2 regions of the Caulobacter sp. GW821-FHT12A07 genome follow, and region 1 is predicted to be linked to the other one. Evidence: riboswitches for the same ligand, from Rfam matches in the RefSeq annotation. Region 1 holds a riboswitch; the other holds the start of a gene.
What was found. A riboswitch is a leader RNA that binds a small molecule or an ion and turns the genes downstream of it on or off. The one in region 1 is predicted to bind cobalamin.
Positions count from the first base shown of each region.

Region 2: linked by a shared signal. The riboswitch ahead of metE (5-methyltetrahydropteroyltriglutamate--homocysteine S-methyltransferase) and the one ahead of AC1RRS_RS09075 (TonB-dependent receptor plug domain-containing protein) in region 1 are both predicted to bind cobalamin.

Region 1 covers NZ_JBXAQX010000003.1:505,968-513,614, forward strand. Annotated here, with positions in the region: gene AC1RRS_RS09055 (FecCD family ABC transporter permease) at 1-505, opposite strand, end outside; gene AC1RRS_RS09060 (ABC transporter substrate-binding protein) at 502-1,347, opposite strand; gene cobO (cob(I)yrinic acid a,c-diamide adenosyltransferase) at 1,344-1,961, opposite strand; gene cobD (threonine-phosphate decarboxylase CobD) at 1,958-2,944, opposite strand; gene AC1RRS_RS09075 (TonB-dependent receptor plug domain-containing protein) at 2,944-4,857, opposite strand; cobalamin riboswitch at 4,964-5,164, opposite strand; gene cobU (bifunctional adenosylcobinamide kinase/adenosylcobinamide-phosphate guanylyltransferase) at 5,203-5,718, shown strand; gene AC1RRS_RS09085 (response regulator transcription factor) at 5,850-6,206, shown strand; gene AC1RRS_RS09090 (hypothetical protein) at 6,191-6,331, opposite strand; gene AC1RRS_RS09095 (DUF1190 domain-containing protein) at 6,391-7,035, opposite strand; gene AC1RRS_RS09100 (DUF350 domain-containing protein) at 7,044-7,457, opposite strand; gene AC1RRS_RS09105 (YjfK family protein) at 7,484-7,647, opposite strand, start outside.
Region 2 covers NZ_JBXAQX010000001.1:560,387-568,033, reverse strand. Annotated here, with positions in the region: gene metE (5-methyltetrahydropteroyltriglutamate--homocysteine S-methyltransferase) at 62-2,404, opposite strand; cobalamin riboswitch at 2,519-2,733, opposite strand; gene AC1RRS_RS02650 (PepSY domain-containing protein) at 2,890-3,207, shown strand; gene AC1RRS_RS02645 (response regulator transcription factor) at 3,334-4,011, shown strand; gene AC1RRS_RS02640 (sensor histidine kinase) at 4,034-5,425, shown strand; gene AC1RRS_RS02635 (hypothetical protein) at 5,599-6,933, shown strand; gene ccmI (c-type cytochrome biogenesis protein CcmI) at 7,007-7,647, shown strand, end outside.

The DNA of each region.
Region 1 (7,647 bases):
CCCAGGGATTGGGAGCCAGGCTGAGGGCCAACGCCACGCCGGCGCTGGCCACGGTGTTGAGGATCACCCCGGCCAGCAGGAAGGTGACCGTGCCGCCGGTCGTGCCGGCCAGGGCCAGCATCAGGCCGACGCCGATCGCCGCGCCCAGCACCGCGCAGGCCGGCAGCAGCCAGGTCGCGGTGAAGGCCAGGCCCAGATAGAGGCTCATCACCGCCCCCAGCGCCGCCATCGACGACACGCCCAGCACGCCCGGATCGGCCAGGGGATTGCGGGTGTAGCCCTGCATGGCCGCGCCCGACATCCCCAGGGCCGCGCCGATGGCCACGGCCAGCACGGTGCGCGGTAGGCGCAGTTCGAAGATGATCGCCCAGCGCGGGTCGGAGCGGTCGACCCAGGCGCTCCACGGCGCCCAGACGCGGCCGCTCATCAGCGACAGCCCGAAGAGGACCGCCACGGCCAGCAGCAGGCCGGCGATCAGCAGCCAGGTTCGGCGGTTATGGCTCATGCTCGGGCCTTCAGGGCGTTGCGGCGGGCGGTCGCCAGGGTCGCGGCGGTGTGGATCAGGGTCGGGCCGCCGCAATAGAGCAGCCGCTCGGGGAAGGTCTCGCGGGTCATGCGGTGGCTCACCTTGGCGAGGGCGGGGTGGTTGAGCATCCGCTCGGCCCAGGTCGGGGCGTCGGGACGGGCCTGTCCGGCCAGCAGCACCTGCGGCGGGTCGGCCAGCAGCCGCTCCAGCGGGACGTTGCCCCACTTCTTCAGGCCGTAGCGGCTGGCGACGTTCTTGAAGCCGGTGCGGGTCAGCATCTCGTCGACCAGCGTGCCTTCGCCGGCCGCGAAGCCGTTGGGCTGGAAGACCAACGCCTCCAGCGGCTTCGACCCCGAGGGCGGCGCGGCGGCGGCCAAGGCCTGGTCGATGCGGGCGATCAGAGCTTCACCGCGCTCGGGATGACCGGCGGCGGCGGCGATGCGGCGGATGTCTTCCTGGTTCTCGGCCCAGCTGTTGGGCACCTTGAAGAGTTCGGCCCGCACGCCCAGCCGCTTCAGCGCCGCGCGGGTGGCCGGTGAGGAATGGGCCGCGCTCAGCACCACGTCGGGGCGCAGGGCGATCACCTCCTCGGCGCTCTCGTAGGTCATCGGATAGGACTTGGCCCGCTCGGCGATGCTCGATTGCTGCGGATCGCGGGCGTAGTGGCTCAGCGCCGCGATCTGGTCGCGGTCGGCCACCTCGACCAGCACGCCGTCCAGGCAGGGATTGAGGGAGACCAGGCGCGGCTTCTTCGGCGCGGCGGCGCCGAGGCCGACGACAAGGCTAGCCCCCAGAGCGACCCGCCTGCTGAAACCAGTCAAAACTCCACCCCGCGCTGGGCCTTGAAACCCTGCTCGAACGGATGCTTGACCAGGGTCATCTCGGTGACCAGGTCGGCGATCTCCAGGAGCTGCGGCTTGGCGTTGCGGCCGGTCAGGCAGACATGCTTGTCATTGGGGCGGGCCTTCAGCGTCTCCACCACCTCGTCGATGTCGAGATAGTCGTAGCGCAGGGCGATGTTGATCTCGTCCAGCAGCACGAAGTCGAGCGTCGGATCGGCGATCATCGCCTTGCTCTCCTCCCACGCCGCCTTGGCCGCGGCCACGTCGCGCTCGCGGTCCTGGGTGTCCCAGGTGAAGCCTTCGCCCATGACGCGGTAGCGCACCTGGTCGGGAAAGCGGCTGAAGAACAGGCGTTCGCCGGTCTTCCACTTGCCCTTGATGAACTGCACCACGCCCACCTGCATGCCCCAGCCCAGCGAGCGGGCGACCATGCCGAAGCCGGCCGAGGACTTGCCCTTGCCGTCGCCTGTGTGGACCAGCAGCAGACCCTTCTCCAGGGTCTTCGATTTCATCAGCTCTTCGCGCTCGGCCTTGAGGGCGCGCATCGCCTCGGCGTGCTGCTCGTTGGCGTCGCCAATATCGGAGGGGCTCATCGCGGGGTCTCCAGGGCGGCGGCCAGGCGCGCCCAGTCGGCGTCGAATCCGGGCAGGCCGAAGCGTAACAGGCTCGGGTCGTGATCGAAGGGCCGCGTGAGGATCCCGGCGCGCGCCAGGGTCTCGAAGCGCACGGTTGCGTCGGTCGCACGGGCTAGGCGGAACAGACTGGTCCCGCCGACCACCTCGAAACCGGCGCGGGCCAAGAGAGCGTCCAGCCGCGCGGCGTCGTCGTCCAGGCTGGCGCGCGTGGCGTTCGCCCAGGCGGTGTCGGGATAGGCCGCCAGGCCCGCGGCCAGGGCGGGAGCGGAGAGGGGCCATTCGCCCAGCGTCTCGCGCAGGCGGCGGGCGAGCGCCGGCCGGGCGATCACGAAGCCCAGCCGAAGTCCGGCCAGACCGTAAAACTTGCCGAACGAGCGCAGCACGATCAGCCGCTCATGATCCGGCGCGCCGGCGAACGGGGCGACCGACAGCGACGGCTCGCACTCGACGAAGGCCTCGTCGACCACCGCGCCGCGCTGGCCCAGCGCCAGCACCGCCTCGGGCGCCAGGCTGCGGCCGTCGGGATTGTTGGGGTTCACCACCACGCACAGGTCGGCCTCGTCCGGATCGGCCACGACCTCGGAACCGACGCGCCGCCAGGCGAGCGGATGGCTGGAATAGGTAGGAATCGGCAGGCTGACCCTGCCGCGAGGCAGGATCTTGGGCAGCAGGCGGATCGCCGTCTCGCTGCCGGGCACGGCGACCACCCGGACGGGGTCCTCGACACCGAAGGCCTGGGCGGCCACGGCCTCCAGCCGCGCCAGGTCGGCCGGATCGGGCAGGCGGCCCCAGTCCTCGAAGGCCTGGGGCGGAACCGGATAGGGGCGAGGATTGATCCCCGTCGACAGGTCCAGCCACGGCGCGGGCGCATCCGGAAAACGCGCCCGCGCCGCCGCTAGGCGGCCGCCGTGTCCGGAAAGGGACGACGGCGAACCGCTCATCAGAACTTCGCCCGGACGCCGGCGAAGGCGCCGCGGCCCACCGAGCCGTAGCGGTAGATGGTCTGGTATTCCTTGTCGAAGAGGTTCTCGACGCGGCCGAACACCTCGAAGGTGTCGTTCAGGGGATAGGCGGCCCGCAGGTCGAAGAGGGCGTAGCTCTTCAGGCGGCGGGTGTTGGTGGCGTTGTCGTAGCTCTCGCCCACGTACTGCACCGAGACGCCCGTGGTCAGGCCGCTCTTCCAGTCGTAGTCGGCGTTCAGGTTGGCCGTCTCGCCGGCGCGGCGCGGAAGGCGCTTGCCGTTGTTGGTGGCCGAACGGTTGATCGGGTCCATGTTGGTGTAGTTCGCCGTAACCTTCAGCGACGAGGTCACCTCGATGGTGGTCTCCAGCTCCACGCCGCTGGTCTCCGTCTTGGCGAAGTTGGCGTAGCCGCCGTAGTTGGGCGGGGTGTTGTTGGAGACGTAGTCGATCTGGTTGGTGATGTCGCGGTGGAACCAGGTCAGGCCCGCGCGCACGCGGCCGTTCAGCACGCTGTGCTCGACGCCCAGGTCGACGCTTTCCGACTCCTCGGGCTTCAGGTTCGCATCGCCGTAGATGCTGTAGAGCTGGTACAGCGACGGGGCCTTGAAGCCCTCGCCGTAGTTGGCGCGGAACACCGTCACGCCGCCGTTGGGGCTGTAGGACGCGCCGGCCTGGTAGACCGTGGCGTCGCCGAAGGCCGAGTGGTCCTCCCGGCGCACGCCGCCCGTCAGGGTCAGGCCCTCGACCGGCTGGGCGCGCAGGTGCAGGTACAGGCTGTCGGTGCGCGCGGCGTGGCTGTCGGGCGTCGGGTTGGGCTCCCATTCCGACGGCGAGGCGGTGCGGAACCACGAGCGCTCGGTCTCGGCCCCGAAGGTCGCGCGGAGGATCTCGCTGACCTGCCAGGTGCCCTGGTATTCGAAGCGCTTGTTGGTGCCGCGGGCGTCGAAGGTCTTGGGGACCGACGAGCTGGGATCGAAGTTGTCCCGGTCGGTCTGGGTGTAGCCGAAGCCGAGGCGGTTTTTCAGCGCGCCGTCGAAGGCGCTCAGGCGCACGCCGGCGTAGCTGACCAGTTCCTTGGTCTTGCCGTATTCGGGGCTGTCGGCGAAGGCGTAGAGCGGGGCGGGGAAGCCGTCGAATTCGTTCTTCGAGGCGGCGTAAGACGTGCGCAGGTCGATGGTGGCCCAGTCGGTGACGTTCAGGTCCAGGCGGCCGCTGACGCCCGCGTTGCGGTAGCCGTCCTTCTCCTTGCCGCCGTACGACTTGCCGAAGGCCGAGACGCCGTCGGTGGTGTAGTAGGCGCCGGCGATGCGCCAGCCGCCCCAGTCGCCGCCGGCGCTGAGCGCGGCGTTGCCGTAGGCGGTGTCGCGCGAGCCGAGCTCGGTCGCCAGCTGGGTGGTGAGCGGGCCGCTGGGCGTGGCGGTCAGCAGGTTGACGACGCCGCCGATGGCCTGGCTGCCCCACAGGGTCGATTGCGAGCCGCGCAGCACTTCGATGCGGTTGACGTTGCCGGCCAGCAGGGTGGCGAAGTTGTAGCCGCCGCCGGTCGAGGACGGATCGTTCAGCTTGACGCCGTCGATCAGCACCACGGTCTGGTCGGTCTCGGCGCCGCGGATGCGCAGCTGGGTCGTGCCGCCGACGCCGCCGTTGCGGGTGACGGTGACGCCCGGCGTGCGCGACAGCAGGTCGGAGATCACGACGGCCTGGGCCTTCTTCAGGGCCTCGGCGTCGATCACCGTCATGCTGGTCGAGACTTCCGACAGCTTTTCGGGCTCGCGACCGGCGGTGACCACCACCTGATCGACTTCGGCCACGGCCGTATCGGCGAAAGCCAGGCCAGGCAGGGCCAGGGCGGGAACTGCGGCCGCCAGGGCCAGCAGGGAAACAGGGCGCATGTCATTCCTCCGTGCGCGACAAGAAGGAGCGTGTTCTCGTGAACACGCCCGGACCGAAGCGTCGCCATGCGGGAAGACCCGATCGTACGGCGCACCCCGGCCGGACGAAGGACGACCGCGACAGGCAGGTCTCCTGGCTCGCGGGTCATCGTTGCTGCGCGTCGCCTTCCCAGCTCTCTTCCGAAGAACAGACCCAGTGGCATGTGACGCGCGAACTCGCCGCTTACAGTTGCGGGGGCAGCCCGGGTTTCACACCCGAGTTCCCTTTTCATCCTCTTTGGGAGGAACCTGTCGCGTCGGCTGGACTATAGGGTGCGCCGCACACCGTCAATCTGGAGTTCCCCGTTGTCACTGACCCTGGTTCTAGGCGGCGCCCGCTCGGGTAAGAGCGCTTTCGCGCAAGGGGCGGCCGAGGCGAGGGCCGCCGCGGTCGGCGTCCGACCGGTCATGATCGTCACCGCCCAGGCCTTCGACGCCGAGATGGAGGAACGCATCGCCCGCCACCAGGCCGATCGCGGCCAGGCCTGGACCACCCTGGAGGCGCCCTTCGATCTCGTTTCGGCCTTGCGCGGCCTGCCGCCGGGCGGCGTGGCGGTGATCGACTGCCTGACCCTTTGGTTGACCAACCTCATGCTGGCGGAAAAAGATCTCTCGACCGAAGCGGCAGCGCTGGTCGCGGCGGCCTCGGCCTTCGACGGCGAGCTCTGGCTGGTGTCCAACGAGGTCGGCTGGGGCGTCGTGCCCGACAACGCCTTGGCCCGCAGGTTCCGCGACGAGGCGGGACGGCTGCATCAGGCCCTGGCGGCCGCCGCCGACGCCGTCGAACTGGTCGTCGCCGGACTAAGCCTGCGGATGAAGTGATTCCCGACGCTCTCGCCCCGATTGCTCAACTTTCGGCGATGCGACGATTGCGCACGCAGACACCGGGGGCGCAGGCATGGTTAAGACCTATTTACACATTCGAATTCACTTAATTCGACGGGCGGGCTGCCATGCGACGGATCCTCATCGCCGAAGACGACATGCTGCTTGGCGGCGTCTACGAGGTCCTGCTGGAAGAGGCGGGGTTCGAGGTGCTGTGGAGCCGTGACGGCCAGGAAGCGCTGGAAGCCTTCGACGCCTTCGCGCCCGACCTGCTGATCACCGACAACGCCATGCCGCGCATGACGGGCGCCGAACTGATCCGTTCGCTCGAAGGGCGGGGGACGCCGGTGCTGATGGTCTCGGCCAGCGATCCGAGCGTGCTGCAGGTCGAGCCCGACCAGTGGCTCGAAAAGCCGGTGACGCCGGCTCGGCTGCTGTCGGCCGTGCGCGCCATGCAGCGCGCGGGCGTTCAGGCCGCGGCCTGAAGTCCCACCGCCACGGCTGTCGCGAACAGTCCAAGTCCCAGACCCCAGGCGGCGCAGAAGGCCAGGGTGGGGTGGCGCTGCCACCAGCGCGGCTGGGGAACCCCCGTGATGGTCTTGTCGGTCATGCGGTCGCCTCGCGTGGTCGTCGAAGAACCAACGCGAGACGCCCCGCCTTCAGTTCCCTCTAGCCGCCGAAGCCGCGCGAGCCGCCGCCGAAGCCGCCGCGCGAGATGACGCTGCTGCGGCTCTGCACGCGGGTCGGGGCCTCGTAACGCGACGGGGCGTCGAAGCTGTCGGTGCGCACCCGGCTGCGGCCGGTCAGGTAGTCGCGCGACACCGGATAGCCCGAGCCGCTGTAATAGGTGCCGTCGCGGTCGCGATACATCGGCGCGCCGCGATAGCCGCGGTTGCTCATGCCTTCCAGCGCCTGGCCGATGATGAAGCCGGTCAGCAGCGGGGTGAAGAAGCTGCCGCCGCCGTTGGCCTGGCTGCGCGGCACGCACTGGTCGACGCCGTAGCGCTCCTCGCAGCTCTGCTGGTCGGAGAACTTGGGCGCGTTCTCGGCGCTGGCCTTCTGGGCCTCGTCATAGGCCGTCTGGCACTGGTCGGCCGTGAAGTCGCCCGAGGCCTTGCACTCGTCGAGATTGGCGAAGCTGGAGGCGTCGACCTTCTTGCCCGAGACGGCCGCGGGGGGATCGCCCCACTGGGTGGCCGAGCCGGGATCGTCGCACGCGACCAGGGTGAAGGCCGAGCCGGCCATCAGGCCCGTCAGGGCCACGGCGCTCGAGCGCTTGCGGCGGCGGGACGGGGCGGGGGAGTGGGCGTTCATGTCCGGCCTCACGAGGTCATGCAGGCGGCGTTCAGCAGGCCGACGGCCAGCGAGATCGAAGCCAGATAGACGCCGGCGGCGACCTCGGCCTTCTCGATCCGGTCGATCAGGTCCTTCAGCACCGTGAACCGCACCAGGGTGAAGGCGGCGATCTGGATGACGGCGGCCAGCAGGGCCCAGGCGGCGAACTCCAGCAGGCTGACGGTGTGGCTGAGCGCGGAAGCCAGCGGCAGCACGTAGCCGACCACGGCGCCGCCCAGGGCGATGGCGGCGGCGACGTTGCCCTCGCGGATCAGCTTGGCCTCGTTGTAGGGCGTCACCGCCTGGTAGACGATCTTGAAGATCACCGTGAACACGCCGGCGGCGACGAAGGCCACCAGGAAGGCCAGGGCGCTTTCGCCGAAGGCTTGGACGTCGAACATCTCTAGTTTCCCCTATGGACCGTGGTTCAGGCGCGGAATTCGCCGACTTCGAGCGGCACGCCGATCATGGTTTCGAACGAGACCTCGCGGTCCTCGGTCTCCATCTCGATGGCCAGCAGCAGTTCGCGCCCCTCGCCCGGAAGATCGCGGGCGAACAGCATGCAGGTCTGGAAGATCCGCCGGTCGGGAA
Region 2 (7,647 bases), on a different contig from region 1:
GAGACCCCTCACCCTCCCATGCTGCGCATGGGCCCCTCCCTCTCCCGCAAGGGGAGAGGGATCAGAGTTGCGCCCGCGCCGCCTTGGCCGCCGCGACCATGTTGGCCAGGGCCGGCTCCACCTCTTCCCAGCGACGGGTCTTCAGGCCGCAGTCGGGGTTGACCCAGAGCTGCGACGACGACAGGCGCTGGCCGGCTTTTTCCAGGAGGTCGAGCATCTCGGCGGCCGCGGGGCTGCGGGGGGCGTGGATGTCGTAGACGCCGGGGCCGATCTGGGCCGGGTAGGCGTAGGCCTCGAAGGCGTCGAGGAGCTCCATCTTCGAGCGGGCGGTCTCGATGGAGATGACGTCGGCGTCCATGGCGCCGATGGCGGCGATGATGTCGTTGAACTCCGAATAGCACATGTGGGTGTGGACCTGGGTCTGGGGCTCCACGCCCGAGGCGGCGATGCGGAAGGCCTCGACGGCCCAGGCGAGATAGGCGTCCCAGTCGCCGCGGCGCAGGGGCAGGCCCTCGCGCAGGGCGGCTTCGTCGATCTGGATGATCTTGGCGCCGGCGGCTTCGAGGTCGACGACCTCGTCGCGGACGGCCAGAGCGATCTGGCGGCAGGTCTCAGAGCGGGGGATGTCGTCGCGGACGAACGACCACTGGAGGATGGTGACCGGGCCGGTCAGCATGCCCTTCATCGGGCGGGGGGTGAGGGATTGGGCGTAGGCCCACCACTCGACCGTCATGGGCGCGGGGCGCGAGACGTCGCCGTAGAGGATCGGCGGGCGCACGCAGCGCGAGCCGTAGGACTGGACCCAGGCGTGCTTGGTGAAGGTGAAGCCGGTCAGGCGCTCGCCGAAATACTGCACCATGTCGTTGCGTTCGAACTCGCCGTGGACCAGCACGTCGAGGCCGATCTCCTGCTGCCAGGCCACCGCGCGGGCGGTCTCGGCGCGCAGGAAGGCCTGGTAGTCGGCGTCGGGCAGCTGGCCCTTGGCGTGGGCGGCGCGGGCCTGGCGGACGGCGGCGGTTTGCGGGAACGAGCCGATGGTGGTGGTCGGCAGGGGCGGCAGGGCGAGCCTGGCCTGCTGCAGGGCGATGCGCTCGGCGAAGGGCGTGGCGCGGGTCGCGTCGGCCGGGGTCAGCGCGGCGGCGCGGGCCTGGACGGCGGCGTCGTGGATCAGCGGCGAGGTGCGGCGCGAGGCGACGGCGGCGCTGGAGGCGGCGAGCTGGTCGCGGACGGCGGCGCGACCCTGGTTGAGGGCCTTGGCCAGGACGGCCAGCTCCTCCAGCTTCTGGACGGCGAAGGCCAGCCACTGGCTGACTTGCGGGTCGAGGCTGGTCTCGATGGCGAGATCGAGCGGGGTGTGCAGCAGCGAGCAGGACGGGGCCAGGATCACGCGGTCGGGGCCACGGGCGGAGACGACGGGCTCGACGCGGTCGAGGATGGCCTCGAGGTCGGCGCGCCAGACGTTGCGGCCGTCGACGACGCCCAGCGACAGGACGAGGCTGTCGCGGGCCAGGGCGAGGACGGCGTCGAGGTCGCCCGGGGCGCGGACGAGATCCAGGTGCAGGCCCTCGACCGGCAGGTTGGCGGCGGTGGCGAGGTTGTCGCCATAGGTCCCGAAATAGCTGGCCAGCAGGATGCTGATGCGCGGGGCGGCATGGGTCAGGGCGCCGTAGGCGCGGCGGATCTCGGCGCGTTCGAAGTCGGTGAGGTCGAGCGCCAGGCAGGGCTCGTCGATCTGCACCCAGTCGGCGCCGGCGGCGGCCAGGCGCTGGAGGAGGTCGGCATAGACCGGCAGCAGGGTGCTGAGCAGCGATAGCGGCTGGAAGTGGCGATCCTTCGACTTGGCCAGCTTGAGGAAGGTGACGGGGCCGAGGATGACCGGGCGGGTGTGGATCCCTTGCGCCTTGGCCTCGAGGAAGGCGTCGATGATCTTGGTCGAGGCCAGGGTGAAGGCCTGGCCGGGGACCAGCTCAGGCGCGAGGTAGTGGTAGTTGGTGTCGAACCACTTGGTCATCTCGAGCGCCGGCAGGCCGGTTCCGGTCTGATGCGAGCAGCCGTGGTTGCAGGTCTCGGGCGCGCCTTGCGTCCCGCCACCTTGCGTCCCGCGCGCCATGGCGAAGTAGAGCGGCAGGTCGACCGGGCCGCTGGTCCAGCCGTAGGCGGCCGGGATCGCGCCGACCATGACGGCCGTGTCGAGCACGTGGTCGTAGAGCGAGAAGTCGCCGCTGGGGACGTGGTCGACGCCGAGGTCGGCCTGGCGGCGCCAGGCGAGAGCACGCAGGGCGGCGGCTTCGGTTTCCAGCCCCTCGGCGTCGAGGCGGCCGGCCCAGTGGGCTTCGAGGGCGGTCTTCAGGCGGCGCTGGGGGCCGATGCGGGGAAAGCCGAGGGCGGCGACGGTGACGGTCATTTCTTAGCCTCTGTCTCGATGGTGACGGAGGCTGGACGGGGCGCAGGCATAGGCGCGCGAACGGGCTGGCCGACCCGCGCCTGGAGCTAGCGACCAGACCGGGCACCCCGCCGGAGGACGTTATCTGTCGAGGCAGGTCTCCTGGCTCGCGGGTCGACGCCGCCGTCCTGGCCTTCCCGATGCGCCACCGAGTCGAGTTCGGCGCATCAGTGACACGTATCGGACGGCCGCTCGCCGCTTACAGTTGCGGGGGCAGCGCCGGTTTCACACCGGCTTCCCTCTTAGCTTTGGACGCAAAACGTCCGCAGACCACGACCCGCTTATCAAGCCTGGGCCGGTCTGCGTTGTCAACAAGGACATAAAGATATCTTTATGTGATTTCAGATTGTGGTCGAGCGGGGCTTGGCCCGTGACAGGACGTCGCACACCGTTCATAAACCCCGCGTTCAGTCTCCATTCAGCCGTGCTCCTCTAAACCGGACGACATGAAGCCGATCCGCGCCATACTCGCCGCAGCCGCCATCGTCGCCGCCCTCCCGGGCGCGGCTCTGGCCCAGCGCGGCCCGGACTCGCTGGGCGCCGACTGGCGCGCCCGGCAGGACCAGGCGCGTGGCGGCGTGCAGTCGGGCCGCCTGGTGCCGCTGAGCGCGGTCATCGACAGCATCGCCCGCCGCACCCCCGGCCGCCTGCTCGACGCAGGGCTGGAAGGTCGCAACTACCGCATCCGCTGGGCGACCACGGACGGCCGCCGCATCGACTTCATCGTCGACGCCGAGAGCGGCCGGATCCTCAGCGGCGGGTAGGGCGTGACGGCTGAGACCATGAGCGATTTCGGCGTTCGTCACGCTCCACCTTTTGATTGCGAGCCTGTTTATCCGGTTCGGACGGGACCGTCCGAACCGGACAGGCTCTAGGGAGTTCCCCGAGACATGCGCATCCTGCTCGTCGAAGACGATCCCGACCTGTCGCGCCAGCTGAAGCTGGCCCTCTCCGACGCGGGCTACGCCGTCGACCACGCCGCCGACGGCGAGGAGGCCCAGTTCCTGGGCGAGACCGAGCCCTATGACGCGGTGATCCTGGATCTTGGCCTGCCCAAGGTGGACGGGGTGTCGGTGCTGGAGCGCTGGCGGCGCGGCAATGTCGCCACGCCGGTGCTGATCCTGACCGCCCGCGGCGCCTGGAGCGAGAAGGTCGCCGGCTTCGACGCCGGGGCCGACGACTACCTGACCAAGCCCTTCCACACCGAGGAACTGCTGGCGCGCCTGCGGGCGCTGCTGCGGCGCTCGGCCGGCCACGCCGCCCCGAGCCTGACCTGCGGCGGCCTGCGCCTGGATCCGCGCGCGGCGCGGGCCAGCGTCAACGGCGAGCCGCTGCGCCTGACCTCGCTGGAATACCGCCTGCTGCACTACATGATGATGCACCAGGGCCGGGTGATCGGCCGCACCGAGCTGGTCGAGCACCTGTACGACCAGGACTTCGACCGCGACAGCAACACCATCGAGGTGTTCATCGGCCGGCTGCGCAAGAAGCTGGGCGCCGACCGCATCGAGACGGTGCGGGGCCTCGGCTACCGCCTGATCCCGCTGGAAGGCGAGACCGCGGGGTGATCGCGCGCGGGGGCGAGGCTTGATGCTCGACTTCCGCAAGCGCTCGCTCGTCCGGCGGCTGGTGCTGCTGGCGGCGATCTGGACGCTGTTCGTGCTGCTGGCGGCCGGGGCCTTCCTGACCGCCCAGTTCCGCGACGCGGCCATCCGCCGCTTCGACCAGTCGCTGGCGGTGCTGACCGACGACCTCTATGCCGGCTCGACGGTGGAGGACGGGGTGGTCAAGGCGCCGTTCCTGACCGACATCCGCGCCACGCGGGCCTATTCCGGCCGCTACTGGGCGATCTTCGCCCAGAAGAGCGGCGGCGGGCTCTCGGCGATCGAGCGCTCGCGCTCGCTGTTCGACAGCGATCTCATGCTCTCGACCGCCCAGATCGACCGGCTGACGGCCGACCCGGGCAAGACCCTCTATTTCGACATGCGCGGGCCGCAGGACAAGCCGCTGCGGGCGGCGGCGATCCTGACGCGGCTGCCGGGGCATCCGGCGCCGGTGGTGTTCATCGCCGCCGAGGACCGATCCCCGATCGACGACGACGCCGACCGCTTTGGCCGGATCACGGCTTTCGCCCTGCTGCTGCTGGGCGTGGGCCTGATCGTGGCCATCGTCGTCCAGGTGCGCTTTGGCCTGCAGCCGATCTTCCGCCTGCGTCGCGAGATCGCCGGGGTGCGCAGCGGCAAGGCCGAAAGGCTGGTCGGGCCCTATCCGGAGGAGCTGGAGCCGCTGGCCGGCGAGCTGAACGGCCTGCTGGCCCACAACCAGGAAGTCGTCGAGCGCCAGCGCACCCACGTCGGCAACCTGGCCCACGCCCTGAAGACGCCGCTGTCGGTGATGCTGACCGAGGCCAGCCAGCAGGGCGGGGCGCTGGCGGAAGTCGTCGAGCGCCAGGCCCAGACCATGCGCGAGCAGGTCGACCACCATCTGCGCCGGGCGCGGGCGGCGGCGCGTTCGCAGACCAGCGGCGAGCGCACGCCGGTGGAGCCGATCCTCGACGAACTGGCCGTGACCCTGGAGCGGATCTTCCAGGACAAGAACGACGGGCGGGGCGTGGAGATCGACTGGCGCTGTCCGGAAGACCTGTGCTTCCAGGGCGAGCGGCAGGACTTCATGGAGCTGGCCGGCAACGTCATGGAGAACGCCGGCAAGTGGTCGAAGGCCCGCATCCGCGCCGAGGCCAAGGCGGACGGCGAGGGCCGCATGCTGCTGACCGTCGACGACGACGGCCCGGGCATTCCGGCCGAGCAGCGGGCCCAGGCGCTGAAGCGCGGTCAGCGGATGGACGAGCACACGCCGGGCACCGGGCTTGGCCTGTCGATCGTCGACGAACTGGCGCGGGCCTATGGCGGCTCGGTGACCCTGGACGATTCGCCGCTGGGCGGCCTGCGGGTGGTGCTGTCGCTGCCGCGCGCGGAGGGTTAACGCTACCGCGCGCCACTCTGGCGATAGCGCGCTGTCGTCAAGGTGGAGCTTTCGGCGCCGCGACACTTCGCCTTGCCTTGCGGTGTTGAAAAAGCAGCGGTTTCGGAAAGTCTTAACCTCGTTGGCAACATGGTTGACGCTGCCTGGACATGTCCCGTCCCCGGCGGAGATCGATGCCCGCAATCGCCGCGCACAAACTGCAGATCCTCAGGACGCTGGTCGAGACCGCGCCCGATGCGGCCCTGCGCAGTCTCGAGCTCGCCCTGGCCAACGCCGGCGGGCAGGGGGCGCTGGCGACCGTGCGGGCCATGGTCGAGGACGAGACCGCCGATCGCTACGTCCGCAACACCATTCTTTCCCCCATCGCGCCGCTGTGCCAGCCGCGCGCCGAGGACCTGCCGCAGTTTCCGCGCCGGGCGCTGGCCCTGCTGTGGAAGGCGCTGAAGGTCGAGGCGCCGCGCCAGGTCGCCGAGGGCGCGGCGCGCTGCAATCCCTGGGATCTCGACAACGGCGCGCCCGACGTCTTCAACGAGCTGTGCAAGATCGCCGCCCGAGGCCTGCGCGCGGCCGAGCGGCCCGAGTACGAAGCGATCGCCCAGATCTGCGACGCCGACGAGCTGGCCGACTATCTCGACCTGTCGGTGATCGTCCGCAACGCCCTGCCGCGACTGTCGGAATGGGTCAGCCGGATGAGCGGCGAGCGCGCGGCGGCCGCGCGCCTGGCCTATCGCGACGCCTGCGCGATCAGCGACGACGCCGGTCCGCGGATGTTCGAGATGCTGGCGGCGCACCTTCCCGAGCCCTGGCGGATCCTGCGGGTGATCTCGGCGGTGATGGACCGTCCCAACGACCGCTACCTGGCCTCGTCGGAGGTCAAGGAATTCGGCGAGCGGATGCTGGCCGACATCGAGGCCAGCATCGAGCACGTGCGCGGCTTCGACCTGGAGGGCGGCGAGGCCTCGGGCCGTTCGGCGGCGGCCTCGGCCCAGCGCATCGCCCACCAGTTGACCGAGTTCGAGCAGGCCGTGGACGTGGCCAAGGACGGCCCGTGGGGCAAGCGCCTGGCCAAGTTCAAGCAGGCCGCGGCCCAGGCGGCCGAGACGCGGATGAACGCTGCCGACAAGGAGCTGGGCCTGGCCTTGCCGCTGCGGCCGATCTCGATGATGGGCAAGATGGGCGGCGGCAAGGGCGTGCCGAAGCTGGAAGAGGCGCCGGACGCGGCCCTGGTGCGCCGCGCCGCCTCGGCCCTGGCCTTCATCGAGGACCTGCGGCCCTGCGCGGCCCAGGCCGGCTATGGCTCGACCCGCGCCAAGGTGCTGGAGAAGCTGAACCAGCGGCTGGACCAGTACATCGAAGACAGCCTGCACGTGGCCCGCACCGGCGAGGGCGGCGACCCGCAGGTGGCCCGCGCCTATCTCGAGATCGCCGCCGCCTACATCGCCCACACCCGCGACGAGAAGACCGCCGAGATCGTCCGCCGACGGGCCGTCGCGGCGATGGCGGCTTAGCGCTTCCGCGCAATCTGCGCCTTACGTGCTTTTTTCACTGACGCGCAGGTCGATCTGCGGCTAACAGCGAACCATGATCGGTTTCTGGATCGCCGCCGCGGGTCTGTCCGCCGCCGCCGCCGCCCTGGTGCTGCGGGGCGCCGCGCACGGGCTCGCGCCCGCTGGCGACGACCCGGCCCTGGCCGTCCACCGCCGGCAGCTTTCCGAGATCGACGACCTGGCCGAGCGCGGCCTGCTGGCCGACAGCGAGCTGAAGGCCGCCCGCGCCGAGGCCGGCCGCCGCCTGCTGGCCGCCGCCGACCAGGGCGCGGCCGACTGGCCCCAGGACGGTAAAGGCCCGCGCCGCGCGGTGGTGGCCGTCGCCGCGATCGCCGCCCTGCTGGCCGTGGTGGTCTATGTGCTGGTGGGCGCGCCCGGCGCGGCCGACCAGCCGTTCGCCCGCCGGGTGGCCGAGTGGAAGTCTACCGACCCGTCGATGCTGGACCCGCCGCGCATCGCCGCTGTGCTGGAGCAGGCGGCCAAGACCCGACCCAACGATCCCGAGCTCTATCGCAACCTCGCCCTGGTGCGCATCGCCGGCGGCGACGCCGTCGGGGCCGGCGAGGCCCTGCGCCGCGCCGTGCGGCTGGCCCCGCAGCGCGCCGACCTGTGGACCGCCCTGGGCGAGACCTTCGTGGCCGGCGACAACGGCCAGGTCGGTCCCGACGCCCGCAT